DNA from 2 places in the Chryseobacterium sp. WG23 genome. Region 2 is predicted to be linked to the other one. Evidence: riboswitches for the same ligand, from Rfam matches in the RefSeq annotation. Region 2 holds a riboswitch; the other holds the start of a gene.

Region 1 (7,519 bases), on a different contig from region 2:
TTTACTGAACGAAAAGTCTCTTGAAGAGTTTGTCAAAGAGAAAATTTCAGATCTTGGAACGGCAGCCTGCCCTCCGTATCACCTTGCTTTAGTCATTGGAGGAACTTCTGCAGAAGCGAACCTTGCGGCTGTAAAGAAAGCTTCCGCTAAATATTATGACCATCTTCCGACGGAAGGAAATGAAGCCGGACAGGCGTTCAGAGATCTTGAATGGGAGGCTAAAGTTCAGAAAATATGCCAGGAAAGTGCTATTGGAGCACAGTTTGGAGGGAAATATCTTACCCATGATGTACGAGTGATCAGACTTCCAAGACATGCTGCTTCATGTCCGGTAGGAATGGGAGTTTCCTGTTCTGCAGATAGAAATATCAAAGGAAAAATTACAAAAGAAGGAATTTTCCTTGAGCAACTGGAACAGGATCCAAAAAGATTCTTACCAGCTACACCTCCTCATTTGGAAGAAGCTGTGGAAGTTGATTTGAATAAGCCTATGCAGGATATTCTAGCTGATCTTTCAAAATATCCAATCAAAACAAGACTAAAATTAAATGGTACTCTTATCGTAGCAAGAGATATTGCTCACGCTAAGATCAAGGAACTGATAGATAGTGGAAAACCAATGCCAGAGTATTTCAAAAACCACCCGATTTATTATGCCGGGCCTGCAAAGACTCCGGAAGGAATGGCATCAGGAAGTTTCGGACCTACTACTGCAGGAAGAATGGATGTGTATGTTGACGAGTTTCAAAGCCATGGCGGAAGTATGATTATGCTGGCTAAAGGAAACAGAAGTAAAGATGTTGCAGATGCATGTAATAAATATGGAGGGTTCTATCTTGGATCTATCGGAGGGCCTGCAGCTATCCTTGCAAAGGATAATATTGTATCTGTAGATGTCGTGGATTTCCCTGAATTGGGGATGGAAGCCGTAAGAAAAATTGAAGTAAAAGACTTCCCTGCATTCATTATTACAGATGATAAAGGAAATGATTTCTTCGCAAATCTTGCCCACTAGTTAGTTTAAAATTAAAATAAATTATAAAATAGAGCCTATATCTTTTGTGTAAAAAAGAAAAAAGCTCTATTTTTGCCTAAAATCTAAAGAGAATGATAACTATTTTATCAGCATTTTGGCCGTTCTACCAGTTCCTATGGACTGTATTCTTTATTACTATGTTCTTAGTAGGGTTCTGGTGTATTTTTATGTTCTTCGGATTGGTCATTCCAATGTGGCTTACGGAAGGTTTGAAAGAATACTTTGGAAAAGTAAAGGCTTTCGATCCTGAAGATATCAGAAGAAAGAATATTTATGAGCAGGAAGGTGTAGAGGTTCTTTACAACCAGCCTAAGGGTAACGGACCTTTCATTCACGATCACGGACATCATCATTAATTGATTGTCATTGCTTTTTCACCTTAATTCTGAAAAAGTAATATCAAAGCAAAACAACATATATAAACCGCTTAATTTTTTAGGCGGTTTTTCTATTTGTTATTTCTCAGATTTTCAGGAGCAACACCAAATTTCTTTTTAAAGGCGCGTGTAAAATTCTGTACATATTCATACCCGCATTCAATAGCGATTTCTTTGATCATTACATCACTGTTGGTAATCAGTTTTTTCGCCTTTAGCATTCTTAGTTCAGAAATATAATGGGATATGGTCATATGATACTGGGTTTTGAATTCCTGCCGGATTATATTCTGATTAATCCCGAGTAGTTTTCCTATTTCTTCAGCCTTTATATTGCTGTGGTAATTTTCATCCAGGTATTTTTTGATCATTTCCGGAGTCCCCGGTTTTGATGGTCCCCTGTTTTTTTCATGGAACTGCTCAAATACAAGAATAAGAAGCTTAATAATCTTTGCCTCGATAAACAACTTCTGAATAACACCTTTCTTTGGAGAATCTATGATTTCTTTAAGAATCATATGCATTTCAACGGTCATGTTGGGAGGTGTTTCTTTATGCAGATAGATGAAATTATTCGTGATCATATTTTCCAGTATATCCGTGCTTTCCTGGCTGGATTGAGGATTAATAAGGTTGACAATATACTGATAGTCAATCCGGATCAGCAAATATTTGAGTGCTTCCTGACTCTCACAGTGTAATTCAGCTTTATTTTCTTCCGAAGAATAATAAAGGATGTATTGATTTTTTCTAAAAACCATTGGAAGCAGGCAGGTAGATTTTTCAAGATAAATGTCTGACCCCAACAGGAAGAGCAGGGTAAAGCTCGATCCAGCTTCCAGTATTGAAGTTCTTGAATATCGTTCGGAACAAAATTCTATGCTAATATTATCTGAGGCAAATAATATCTTTTCTCCATTTAAATAACTCATAATCAGCATTGTTTTTAATGATATCCATATATAACTCCTATACCGGATAACTAAAAGTTGGGAAATGATAACTCTGAATTAAACGGGAAAGCTACTTTTGTGCAAAATTAATTAAATTTAGAATAATTAAAAATAATATTGATTATGTTTGAAAATCTATATTTTGCGATGAGAAAAATAAATGTGGGAATGATGCTGATATTCATTGCTTTGAATAGTTTATATGCACAGGGAAATCCACAAAACTGTACAAATACAGATCCTGGAAATAATCCTGGAGATGTAGGATGTGTGAAATTTACATACCGTGGCCAAACAGTTTCTTATACTACGGTAAGAGGAAATGATGGAAAAATATGGCTGCAGCAGAATCTGGGAAGCTCTAAGGTAGCCTCTTCTCTGGATGATGAAGCTTCATATGGTGATCTTTTTCAATGGGGAAGATGGGATGACGGACATCAGGAAAGAAATTCTGCCACCATTTCTGCTCCAACCCCTAACAGACCGGATGGTTTAGCAGGAGTGAGCTCGTATATCATAGGAACACCCGCGTGGTGGTCCACTCTTGAGCCTACTGATGAATGGACTGCAAAGAACATAGATGGGCTAGGAAAAACAGTGGGTGTAGACCCATGCAAGGCAATAGGTGCTGATTGGAGAATGCCAACACAGGCAGACTGGGGGAGTATTGTTAACCTTGAAGGTGTTACGGCTCCCGCAAGTGCTTACAACAGTCATCTGAAATTGCCTGCAGGAGGATATCGCAGTTCTTCAGACGCTAGTTTTACTTTTGTAGGAAAGAGAGGATATTTCTGGAGTTCGGATATATCCGGACTTGGAGGGAAATATCTGTACGTAGGGACCATAAGTGCGAATGCTTCAGCAGGGGCACCCAGAGGGCAGGGGGCATCGGTAAGATGTATTAAACCTACCTCGGAACTTGCTACTTCGGAGGTAAGACTCAATCATAACAACATAGGGGTTTATCCCAATCCAACAAAAGGAATTCTGACCATTAAAGCAGATTCCACGATTGAAAGTATAAACATAACAAATACGGTAGGACAAAAGATGGACGCCGGGTTTTTAAATGATCAGATGAATATGACAGGACTTCCGGACGGTTTATACATTGTAGAAATAAAATTAAAAAACGGACAGACGGTTTCTAAAAAGATTATTAAAGGATAAGCAGTCTTCTTGTAGAATCACTGTATTCCCTTTACATAAAATAGTTCACTTCAATTACAATTACTTTTATTAGGGAGGCTTATGAAATTTTTCATAAGCCTTTTTTATGCTGCGTTTGTAAATCGTAAAAACGGCTTTTGCATATTGAAAAAAATAGTCTACTTTTGCAGTAGATTTATCAAGAAAGGTGGAGGGATTTGGCCCAAAGAAACCTTAGCAACCTACACAATTCCAACAGTGTAAAGGTGCTAATTCCAACCCGATGGGGGAGATAATTGAAGTCAATATTCTTATATGAATTCCATTTCTTGAAGTCTTGTGTGTCTGAGGATTGATTCTCGGAATGTATAATAATTTTTGCAGGAACAAAAGATGAAAAAAGTAAGCATAGCTGTATTATTGCTTGGTGCCATTGGGATCGCTGCCCAGGAACAGGAAGAAAAAGGAAAACAAATTGAAGATATTATCATCGTAGGCAACCGAAATGTTAAAAGGACAAAACTAGAGACGCCGGTTCCTGTAGATGTTATTAATATCGATAAAATACAGAAAGCATCCCCACAAATAACGGTTCAGGATTTATTGAACTATGTCATTCCCTCATTTAATTCTGTAAGACAGTCTGCTTCTGACGGAACCGAGCATATTGATCCAGTGACATTGAGAGGAATGGGCCCGGATCAGGTCTTAGTATTGGTTAATGGGAAAAGAAGACATACCACTTCTTTGGTCAACTATCAGAATACAGTTGGAAATGGTTCTGTGGGAACAGATTTGAGTACAATTCCTGTTATTGCTATTGAAAAAATTGAAGTATTAAGAGATGGAGCAGCGGCACAGTATGGCTCTGATGCCATTGCGGGAGTAATCAATATTATTCTCAAAAAGAATGCAGGCGCATCAGCAAGTATTACCTACGGATTAAGCGGAAGGAATGATGGGGACACCTACCAGGCAGGAGTTAATTACGGGGCATCATTAGGAAAAAAAGAAGGTTACGTCAATCTTTCGTTACAGCTAAGCCACAGAGGAAAAACAACAAGGACTCAAAATCATGATTTAGATATTTTCGGAAATAATTTTGCGTATCCTTTCGCTGATGATCCTGAGGCCGCAAGAGCTGCAGATGATGAGGAAATTAAAAAAAGGGGTTTAACCCGTGATTACTTCAACTTTCAGATTGGAGACGCACAGATCAAGCAGGCGCAGCTGTTTTTTAATTCAGAATATTCTTTTAATAACAATTTTAAACTTTATTCCTTTGGAGGCTTCAGTATTAAAGAAGGAAAAGGATATGGTTTCAGAAGGCTTCCCAGTGAAACGTTTAATGTTGTTTCATCCATTTATCCCAATGGATTTCAGGCGGAGCTGGGATCTCAGGTATATGATATCTCTTATGCCGTCGGAGCAAAATATAATGTAAACAACTGGCTTTTTGATGTAAGCAATACATTTGGAAACAATACGTTCAATTATAATGTAAGCAATACGAATAATGCTTCTTTAGGAGCAAAATCGCCGACCCGATTTTATGCCGGAGCACACAGTTTTCTGCAAAATACCCTTAATCTTGATGTTTCTAGAAATATAAACCGGATTAATATTGCATTTGGAGGTGAATTCAGATTTGAACAATATCAGATCAAATCCGGAGATCCTGCATCTTATACTCAGTATGATGTTAACGGAAATGTAGCTGGTACGGGATCAACAGTGATCGGAGCAGGAGGATCGCAATCATTCATTGGCTTTTCACCGGATAATACTTTAAAAAAAGACAGGCATTCTACAGCGGTATATGCTGATATATCTTATGATTTGGATAAAAAGCTGAATATTGATGCAGCAGCAAGGTTTGAAAACTATTCTGATTTTGGAAATACCCTGAATGGAAAACTAGCCGTACGGTATGAGTTTATAAAAAATTATGCTGTAAGAGCAGCAGTAGGAACAGGTTTCAGAGCTCCTTCCCTACAGCAGCAGTATTTCAATAATTCTTATGCAGATATTTCAACTTCAGGATCTACGATTGTAACCAAAGGGATTTTTAATAATGACAGTAAAGCTGCACAGGTGCTTGGATTTGATAAGCTAAAACAGGAAACCTCTGTCAACGGAAGCGTTGGATTTACTTTAAAGCCGGTGAAAGGCCTATTCATTACTTTAGACGGATACTTCATTAAAGTGAAAGACAGGATTGTCATTACAAGTAATATTACAGATTCCAGGTTATCAGACCCTGATGTAGTAGGCGTGGGAAAAGAGGTCGAAAGCGGAAGGTTTTTTGCTAATGCTATTGATACCGAAACCAAAGGAGTGGATCTGGTTATTTCCTATGACTGGAAGTTGGAAGGCGGAAACCTTAATATAAACCTTGCCGGAAATTATACAGAAACAAAAATTACAGATTTTCATTTTCCTGAAAACCTGGGAACTCCTCAGAATGAATTTTTTGGACCCGACCAGATCAATATTATTGAAACTTTATCACCCAAAACAAAAGCCTCATTAGGATTGAATTATGGAATTGGAAAGTTTAATTTTCTCGTAAGAAATACCTATTTTGGTAAAGTAATAAGGGACGGATATCCTTTTGGAAGCGTTCAGGAATTTTCGCCGAAGGTGATTACAGATGTCAGTGTAGGATATGATATTACAAAAAATATCAACTTTACCGTAGGTGCTAATAATGTCTTTGATGTATTCCCTGATCGTCAGATTTATGAAAATTCATATTATGGAGTATTTAAATATGCTCCTGTACAAATGGGAACTTTGGGTAGCTATTTCTTCGGAAGGCTTAATTTTAATTTTTAATCATCAATGAATACTCCTTCACATCAGATCGGCTGGAAAACAGCTGCAGCTATTGTGGTTTCCAATATGATAGGAACCGGAATTTTTACAACACTGGGATTTCAGTTGTCTGATATTACAAATACCTACAGCATCTTTCTGCTATGGAGTATTGGTGGAATTCTGGCATTATTCGGGGCTTTTTGCTATGCCGAATTAGGATCTCATTTTAAAGGAAATGGGGGTGATTTCATCTATCTCAAAGAAACCTATCATCCGTTATTCGGATACCTTATCAGCTGGATATCTTTGATTATTGGTTTCTCTTCCCCGGTGGCTTTAGCGGCGTTAGCCATGTCAAAATATCTCTCAGTATTTCAATACACGTTTGGAAATGGTTTTGCCATCGCAGTGATTTTTATCGTAGCGGCTGCCTTATCCTTTAGTTTAAAAGCTTCAAGTAGATTTCATAATTTTTTCACGTTAATCAAAATCACTTTTATTATCGTTTTGGTTATTTTGGGTGTAGGACTTTCAGAATCTGCCCAAATGGGAAACGGTCTTAACTTCAGTGACAGCTGGCAGAATGAAATCATGCTTCCTGCTTTTGCTACTTCTCTGGTTTTTGTTACCTATTCATATACCGGTTGGAATTCAGCATCTTATATTGCCGGAGAGATCAAGGATGTACAGAAAAACCTTCCCAAATCTCTGATTATAGGAACTGTTTTTGTGACAGTAAGCTATATTTTAGTCAATTACATTATGCTGAAGCACGCTTCAGTGGATCAATTGGCAGGAAAAGAGGATGTAATGGGTGAAGCTGCGGTTAATATGCTGGGCTCTGCCTTTGGAAAAATAGTGAATATCTTTATTGCCTTACAACTGATTGCAACCATTAGTGGCTATTTATGGGTAGGTTCGAGGCTTACTCAGGCTTTTGCGAAGGATACTTATCTGTGGGAACCTCTTTCAGCAGGCAATAAAAAAGGAATCCCGGTAAGAGCTGTTTTTGCTCATGCTGTTATTGCTTCGGTAATTATTTTAACAGGAAGTTTTAAAGAGATTTTCGTTTATACAGCATTCATTCTTCAGTTATTTGCCAGTCTGGCTATTTCTACAGTATATTTTCTTAAAAAAGAAGACCGGAAAATATTTAAATCCAATGCTTTTTATATTTTCCCCAC
Region 2 (7,519 bases):
GTTATACTTCAAAACTTGCCGGAACAGAAAGAGGAATTACAGAACCTCAGCCATCTTTCTCACCTGCATTTGGTGAAGCATTTCTTACATTACACCCTACAATGTACTCTAAAACATTGATCGGCAAAATGAAAGAGCACGGTGCTAAAGCTTATTTAGTAAATACAGGTTGGAACGGTACAGGAAAAAGAATTTCTTTAAAAGATACAAGAGCAATCATTGATGCTATTATTGACGGTTCTATTGATAACGCTCCTAAAACTCAGGTTCCCATCATGAATCTTGAAATTCCTACCGAACTTCCAAATGTTTCTGCAGGTATTCTGGATCCTAGAGATACTTACGGTAATGTTTCCGAGTGGGAAGAAAAAGCAAAAGACCTTGCTTCAAGATATATTAAAAACTTTGAACAGTACTGTGATACTGAAGCCGGTAAAAAACTAATTGCTTCAGGACCTCAATTACAGGGACAGACTATCTAATAAGATTGCTTACAACATACACAAAAGCCTCATCACTGATGAGGCTTTTCTATTTTTATTGTTTATTTTACAACGCAATCATTTGCAGAATTTGCTAAATCTGAGGAGAAACTGAGAAATTATTTTAATCCCAGTAATGCCAATCTGTATCCCTCCATTCCGAAGCCAGACAAAACAGCATCGGTATTGGCGGCAGTCACAGACTTTTGCCGGAATTCCTCTCTTTTATAAATGTTGCTGATGTGAACTTCCACTTTAGGTTTCTGAATATTTTTTAAACAATCTGCTATGGCATAAGAGTAGTGTGTGAAAGCACCTGGATTGATGACAACAGCATCAAAATCATCTTCCTGAAGCCTGTTGATAAGCTCTCCTTCAATATTGGATTGATAATATTTTAATTCATAAGAATGAAACTCGGATTTTAAATTTTCCAAATAAGTTTCCATGGAGATTGTTCCATAGATTTCCGGTTCTCTGGTGCCTAAAAGATTGAGATTAGGCCCGTTTATAATTAAAACTTTCATTCTATAAAATTAAAACTTTTTCCTTTAAAGAGTAGAATTTTATTTTTTTTCATTTTTCTCCTTTGCATTATCTATAATGATATTTGTCATGTTTGTTAAAGTGCCAATTTTTGTAAGTCCTTATTTTACCGGCTTTTTAATAAAATATTAAGTTAATTTTTGAAAAATTATCATGAAAAATTATAAGTCTACTTGTTTTGTAGACTAAATATTTCTAGATTTGCAGTCATATTTCGATCGGCTTATAAAGAAAGATGGAGGGAACTGACCCAATGAAATCTTAACAACCTGCTCTTGTGCAAGGTGTTACATTCAGCCTTTAAAGGAAAAATAAGCATTAGGTTTATCGTATTTATCGATGCCCTTTGCTGTATTATCTGCAAAGGGCAAAATTTTAATATATGATAAACAAAATTGATTATGATTAATAAAAATTTGATTAGCTCAAAAATTTGGATTCCCCCTGTAGCGGTATTCTTTTTAGGAATTGGAAGCATACACGGGCAGGATACCAAATCTAAAAAAGATACACTCAATGAGAAGGAACTTGATGAAGTGGTGGTGGTAGCTTACGGAAAGGCTAAAAGAACCAGCTATACCGGTTCTGTGGCAACTATTTCCAGTGATAAAATTAACAACAGACCTGTTACCAATATTACCAAAGCATTGGAAGGACAGGTGGCGGGAGTACAAACAACAAGTTCTTCCGGACAGCCGGGATCTACAGCTACAATCAGGATCAGAGGAATTGGCTCTATCAGTGCGTCCAGCGATCCTTTATATGTGGTAGACGGTATTCCTTTTGACGGAAATCTGAACTCTATAAGCCCTAATGATATAGAATCAGTCAGTGTGCTGAAAGATGCTACGGCAAGTGCTCTTTATGGATCAAGAGGGGCGAATGGGATTATTATTATTACGACCAAGTCCGGTAAAAAAGGAGAAGCCAGAATCAACTTTAATATAAGCCAGGGTTTTTCCGGCAGAGCGGTAAAAGACTACGAACAGGTAAATACAGATCAGTATTTCCAGCTGTATTGGGAAGCATTGAGAAACGGATACAGATCCACACAGGTAAATGGGCAGCAGGCAGCCCAGATGGCTACCAATAATCTTATCTCTGAACTGGGTATTAATCCTTATGGAGCTAATTATTCAAAACCTGTAGGTACAGACGGGAAATTGTTACCCGGAGCAATACCATTATGGAATGATGACTGGAGAGATGTTTTACAGAGAGTGGCTTCCAGGAATCAGGTAGATCTGGATATCAGTGGAGGAAGTGAAAAAAGCAATTACTTTTTCTCATTGGGATATCTTGATGATAAAGGGATTGCCATTGAATCCGGATTTAAAAAATACAGCACAAGGTTAAAACTCAATTCTGAAGTTAAGAAATGGCTGAATGTAGGGGTGAATTTAAGTTATACCAACAGCATTCAGCAGGCTCCTACGTCTTCAGATTCCAATACAAGCAATGTTATCCAGGCAGCAAGATCTGTTCCTTCGTTTTATCCTTATTATGAGAGAAACCCCGATGGGTCATATATATTGGATGGTGCAGGAAACAGAATTTACGATTTTGGAAAATACAGGCCTACCAACGCTCTTCAGAATCAAAATTTAGCGGCAACTTTACCTTTAGATAAAAACGAAAATAAAGAAGATAACTTCTCTGGAAAAGGTTTTATGGACTTCACATTCTTACCTGAATTGAAGTTCAGGACAAGTTTTTCCGTAGATTTAGTCAATTATAATGGACATTATTATTCAAACCCACTTATTGGGCAGGGTAGTGAGATTGGAGGATCGGTCACAAAGTCAAACAGCAGAACTTTATCTTATACCACGAGTAATATTCTGACGTTTGATAAAAAATTCGGAAAGCATCATTTTAATGTGTTGGCAGGTCAGGAATTTTATAAATATGATTATCAGACAATCTCCGGTACCCGAAGTCAGTTTTCACTTCCATACTATTATGAGCCGGATGCTGCAGCCTTGTTGGGGAGTTTCAGTGGAAACAGTGATAAGGTCAGCCTGCTAAGTTATCTTGGAAAAGTGGAATATGATTTTAACAATACCTATTTCCTGTCAGCCTCAGGAAGGGCAGACGGTTCTTCAAGATTCTTTGAGGATAACCGTTGGGGGAAATTCTGGTCTGTAGGAGGTTCATGGAAGATTTCTAACGAGGGATTTATAAAAAATCTGAATTTCTTTAATCAACTGACACTTCGTGCAAGTTATGGAGGGCAGGGGAATGATAAATTATTACAGCCTAATAAACTACCTCTTTATTACGCTTACCAGGAGCTTTATAAATTTTATAACAACCTTGGTGAGCCTGGTGCCGTACTTGAGAAAGCGAGAACCAACGGCTTAAAGTGGGAGACGAATCTTAATCTGAACGTAGGATTAGAGTTTGCGATTCTTAATAACAGAGTGAAAGGAAATATCGAATATTTTGAGCGAAAAAGCCAGGATCTTCTATTTAATATGCCGGTAGCTCCGTCTTTAGGGATTAATGATTTCCCGGCCAATATCGGAACCATAAAAAATACAGGTTTTGAATTCTCCCTTTTTACGACGCCAATCAAGACGGATGATTTCCAATGGAATTTAGACCTTAACCTGAGTACACTGAATAATAAGATTACGAAATTACCTAAAGGTTCTATCCTTACCGGAACGAAGCTGTTACAGGTAGGAGGTTCTGTATATGATTTCTATATTCCGGAATGGGCAGGGGTAGATGCAAGTAACGGAAGACCATTATGGAAAACCATTGGTACAGATGCTAATGGAAACACAGTGGAAGGAACTACTTCTGAATATGCAAAAGCAACAAGAACATTGCAGGGATCTGCATTGCCAAAAGTAACCGGAGGGCTTAGTACAAGTATTACCTATAAGAATTTCGACTTCTCGGGATTGCTGACTTTCAAAATCGGAGGTAAAATTCTTGATACCGATTATACCTCAATTATGCATAACGGAAGCGCCGGAGGTCGTGCGTGGAGTGTAGAAATGTTAAACAGATGGACGCCTGAAAATCCTAATACGGATGTACCTGCATTGAGTACAATTACCAATAACTGGACGTCCAATTCTTCAAGATTCTTATATTCCGGAACGTATGCAAGACTTAAAAATGTAAGTCTGGGATATACTCTTCCTTCAGATTATTTTGAAAAACTTGGACTTAAAAAGTTCAGAATCTATGTTCAGGCAGAAAATCTTCTGACCTTCTATAAGCATAAAGGAATGGATCCTGAACAGGCATTGGACGGTACTACTTATTACAGGTATCCTGCCATGAGAACAATCACTTTTGGTCTTCAGGCAACTCTTTAACTTTTAAAATTGAAACAATGAAAAAATTAAAATATTTATCTTTTGCCTTACTTACAGCATGGTCATTGACCAGCTGTGAAAGTGACCTGGCAACAGCTCCTACCGATCAGGCTAATGATGTGGAAGTTTTTAAAACTGCTGAAAGTGCAGAAACAGTAATCAACGGAACCTGGGCCAGATTCAATGATGACGGAACTACTTATGCCAATATCGGGTATTCAACTGTTTTAAGAGCAAGTGATGCTATGGGAAGTGATGTTGCTGTACTGACTAATAAATATGGTTTTTCTTCTACCTATACATTTACAGAAATGGTCAATAATACAGCAAGCCGTCCATTATTTATCTGGTCGATGCTCTATTCTGCCATTAATAATATGAATAATGTGATTGCAAGGATTGACGGAACAGAAGGAAGTCAGGAAAAAAAGAATCAGGTGAAGGGCCAGGCAAAGGCTTTACGGGCTTTCTGTTATCTGAATCTTGCCAGTTTTTATCAGTTCAGTTACCTGAAAGATAAGACAGCATTAACAGCTCCAATCTATACGGAACCTTCAACGATAACTACAGTAGGGAAGAAAAGAGCAAGCCTGGAAGAGATCTATGCTTTAGTGAAAAATGATCTTACAGATGCTGATGATTTATTGAAAGATTATACGAGAAACAATAAAGATAAGATCAATCGTTCTGTAGTAAACGGGATCTTGGCAAGAACTTATCTGAATACAGGAGAATGGAGTAAAGCTGCAGCTGCAGCAAAAGTTGCAAGAGAAGGGTATCCTTTGATGGCTCCGGAGAAATATAAGGATGGTTTCAACGATATCAATAATGCTGAATGGATTTGGGGACACGGACAAACCCAGGAGCAGTCGGGGGCGAGTTATGCATTCCATTATCTGGATGTATCTTCTTCCGGAAGTTATTATTACAGTTTTATGGCTGATCCTTATTTTAAAGACCTCTTTGATGCTAATGATATCAGATCTCAGCTTTTCTCATGGGATGGCCTTAAAGGAAGAGAAGGGTTGCTGAGGTATGCTAAGTTTAAATTTAAATCAGGACTTATTGCTGATATCGTCTATATGAGAGCTGCTGAGATGTACCTGATTGAAGCGGAAGCAGAAGCAAGAAACGGAAATGTATCCCAGGCAGTCACTGTTTTAAATCAACTGAAATCTGCAAGAAATGCTAATGTTTACAGTGGCTCTTTAGCCCAGAATGATGTAGTGAAGGAAATTTTAATTGAAAGAAGAAAAGAATTATTTGGAGAAGGTTTTTCTCTTTCAGATATCATCAGAACACAGGGGACAGTAGTAAGGAAACGTTTCGTGGATGCCAATGGAGAACCTGTTAAAGTTCAGGTTACCACACCGAACGGAACGGTAAAAACGGTTGATGGAAGAGGTCATACTAATTTTGCATTCCCTGATCAAACAGGATTTGTGCCGAATAGCAGGTATTACTTATTTAGTATTCCACAGAAGGAATCTGAAAACAACCCGAATTTATAGTTTATAATCCAATAATTAGATTTGATTTTTTTAAGCCACTGCACTTGCGGTGGTTTTTTTGTAAAAAAAAACTAATAGAAGTGGAAGTTATAATGAAAGAGACCACCTTATGAATAAGGCAGTCTCTTAATTGTAAGATGGCTCTCACAATGGTATTGGAGTTTTAAAACTCTACTTTTTTCTGATATTATACAGATGAGATTTTTAATTCGAAAATTGGTATTGTTAATTTAAAGAATCTTATATTCAATCATTAAAAGTCTAGCGAGTAAAAAAATAAAAAGAGTTACGGGAAGCCAGATGATAAAACCTGTCAGTACATAAGCTATTTTATATTCTACATCACTAAATTTTATATTATCCAATCTTTTCTTTCTGATAAAGATAAAGAAAGGTATGGTTAATATAATAAAGAAGGCATATTTAGCCCATCTATTATCCTTTGAAAGTCCCAGAATAGCAGAAATTTTATTGATTATAATAAATATAAAATCTAAACTTTGAGGAACTAGAAAAAAAGTATATAGGATTGTATATAAAATAAGAATCAGGATGCTATTCATATAGGCATTGTTATCAGTTTTATTTCGCTTTTTCAAAAACTGGTAGATCATAAAAGGTATAAATAAAAAGTACTTCATTTAGTGTGCAAAATTAAACTTTTGATTATTAATTAGGGGCTTAATCGTATTTTCAATACTTTTATACATTGCTTTTCCTAACGACTTTCCTCCATAAAGGTATTTGTCAATTGCACTTCCTACCGTACCGTATGCGAAATCGGAAAGGCCTGAAGCGTCTGAAAAAGCTAATGCCCAGCCTACGAATGTGGTAGCTGCTCCACCTGTACCGACTGCAGATACTGCAAGAGATGTAGATGTGACCAGCATTTTTAATATACCTGCAGTTGTTGGAGTTTGAATATAATCAGCGATTGCGGTCGCAGCAGATGCAAAACCTAAAAATTTTCCTGCTTTACCTACTATATTTTTGAATTGTTTTCCTGCCTTTCCCAGATCGTCGGCGTGAGATACAAATTCTAAAATAGCCTCTTTTGTTGCCATATTTAAGCCTAATGCATCAAGTACAGTTTTAATCTGTTCGTAAGCAGATTTTTTAGGTTTCGGGCCATTCTCTGTTTTATGAGCAAGATAGTTAAACGCTGTAACAATCAGTCCTTGTCCAGCTCCCATCCAGAAGTTTCCACCTCCTAATACAGAACCAACACCTCCACTAACAGCACCGTTTAATAAAGCAAAGCCATTACTTTTTAATATGCTCCCGGCATCAACATCTTTTAATGCAAAATCTAGCAGATCATTTGAAATACTAGAAAAGGCACCACTTAAAGCACCGCTTAAAAAGTTTCCACCTTGTACAAAAGATAAAACACCTTGAGCAACAGCGTGTGCTCCGGCCCGTACAATCATTGTCATTTTTCCTAACGACTTTATTACAGAAGCCATTTTAAAAACATCCCCGATTTGAGAAGCTACCATAGCACTTGCATATGACATGATTAGACTACTTGTAAAACGTAGCGGATCAAAAGGAGTTTGCGAATAATACATGGTGAAAAGTTCTGAGACAACAGCAACTGCCGCAGGAATCCACCAAATAAATTCTCCACTAGGGTCATTATACA

What was found. A riboswitch is a leader RNA that binds a small molecule or an ion and turns the genes downstream of it on or off. The one in region 2 is predicted to bind S-adenosylmethionine.
Region 1: it holds a riboswitch for S-adenosylmethionine, as region 2 does, so the genes downstream of both, MP477_RS06275 (TonB-dependent siderophore receptor) here and MP477_RS15970 (TonB-dependent receptor) in region 2, are expected to answer to the same signal.

The regions. Positions count from the first base shown of each region.
Region 1 is NZ_JALCZE010000003.1:219,646-227,164, forward strand. It holds gene MP477_RS06255 (fumarate hydratase) at 1-1,015, shown strand, start outside; gene MP477_RS06260 (hypothetical protein) at 1,108-1,392, shown strand; gene MP477_RS06265 (helix-turn-helix transcriptional regulator) at 1,485-2,345, opposite strand; gene MP477_RS06270 (T9SS type A sorting domain-containing protein) at 2,490-3,536, shown strand; SAM riboswitch class I at 3,709-3,814, shown strand; gene MP477_RS06275 (TonB-dependent siderophore receptor) at 3,909-6,353, shown strand; gene MP477_RS06280 (APC family permease) at 6,360-7,519, shown strand, end outside.
Region 2 is NZ_JALCZE010000010.1:74,144-81,662, forward strand. It holds gene pckA (phosphoenolpyruvate carboxykinase (ATP)) at 1-482, shown strand, start outside; gene MP477_RS15965 (type II 3-dehydroquinate dehydratase) at 602-1,009, opposite strand; SAM riboswitch class I at 1,249-1,346, shown strand; gene MP477_RS15970 (TonB-dependent receptor) at 1,430-4,363, shown strand; gene MP477_RS15975 (RagB/SusD family nutrient uptake outer membrane protein) at 4,381-5,874, shown strand; gene MP477_RS15980 (RHS repeat-associated core domain-containing protein) at 6,516-7,519, opposite strand, start outside.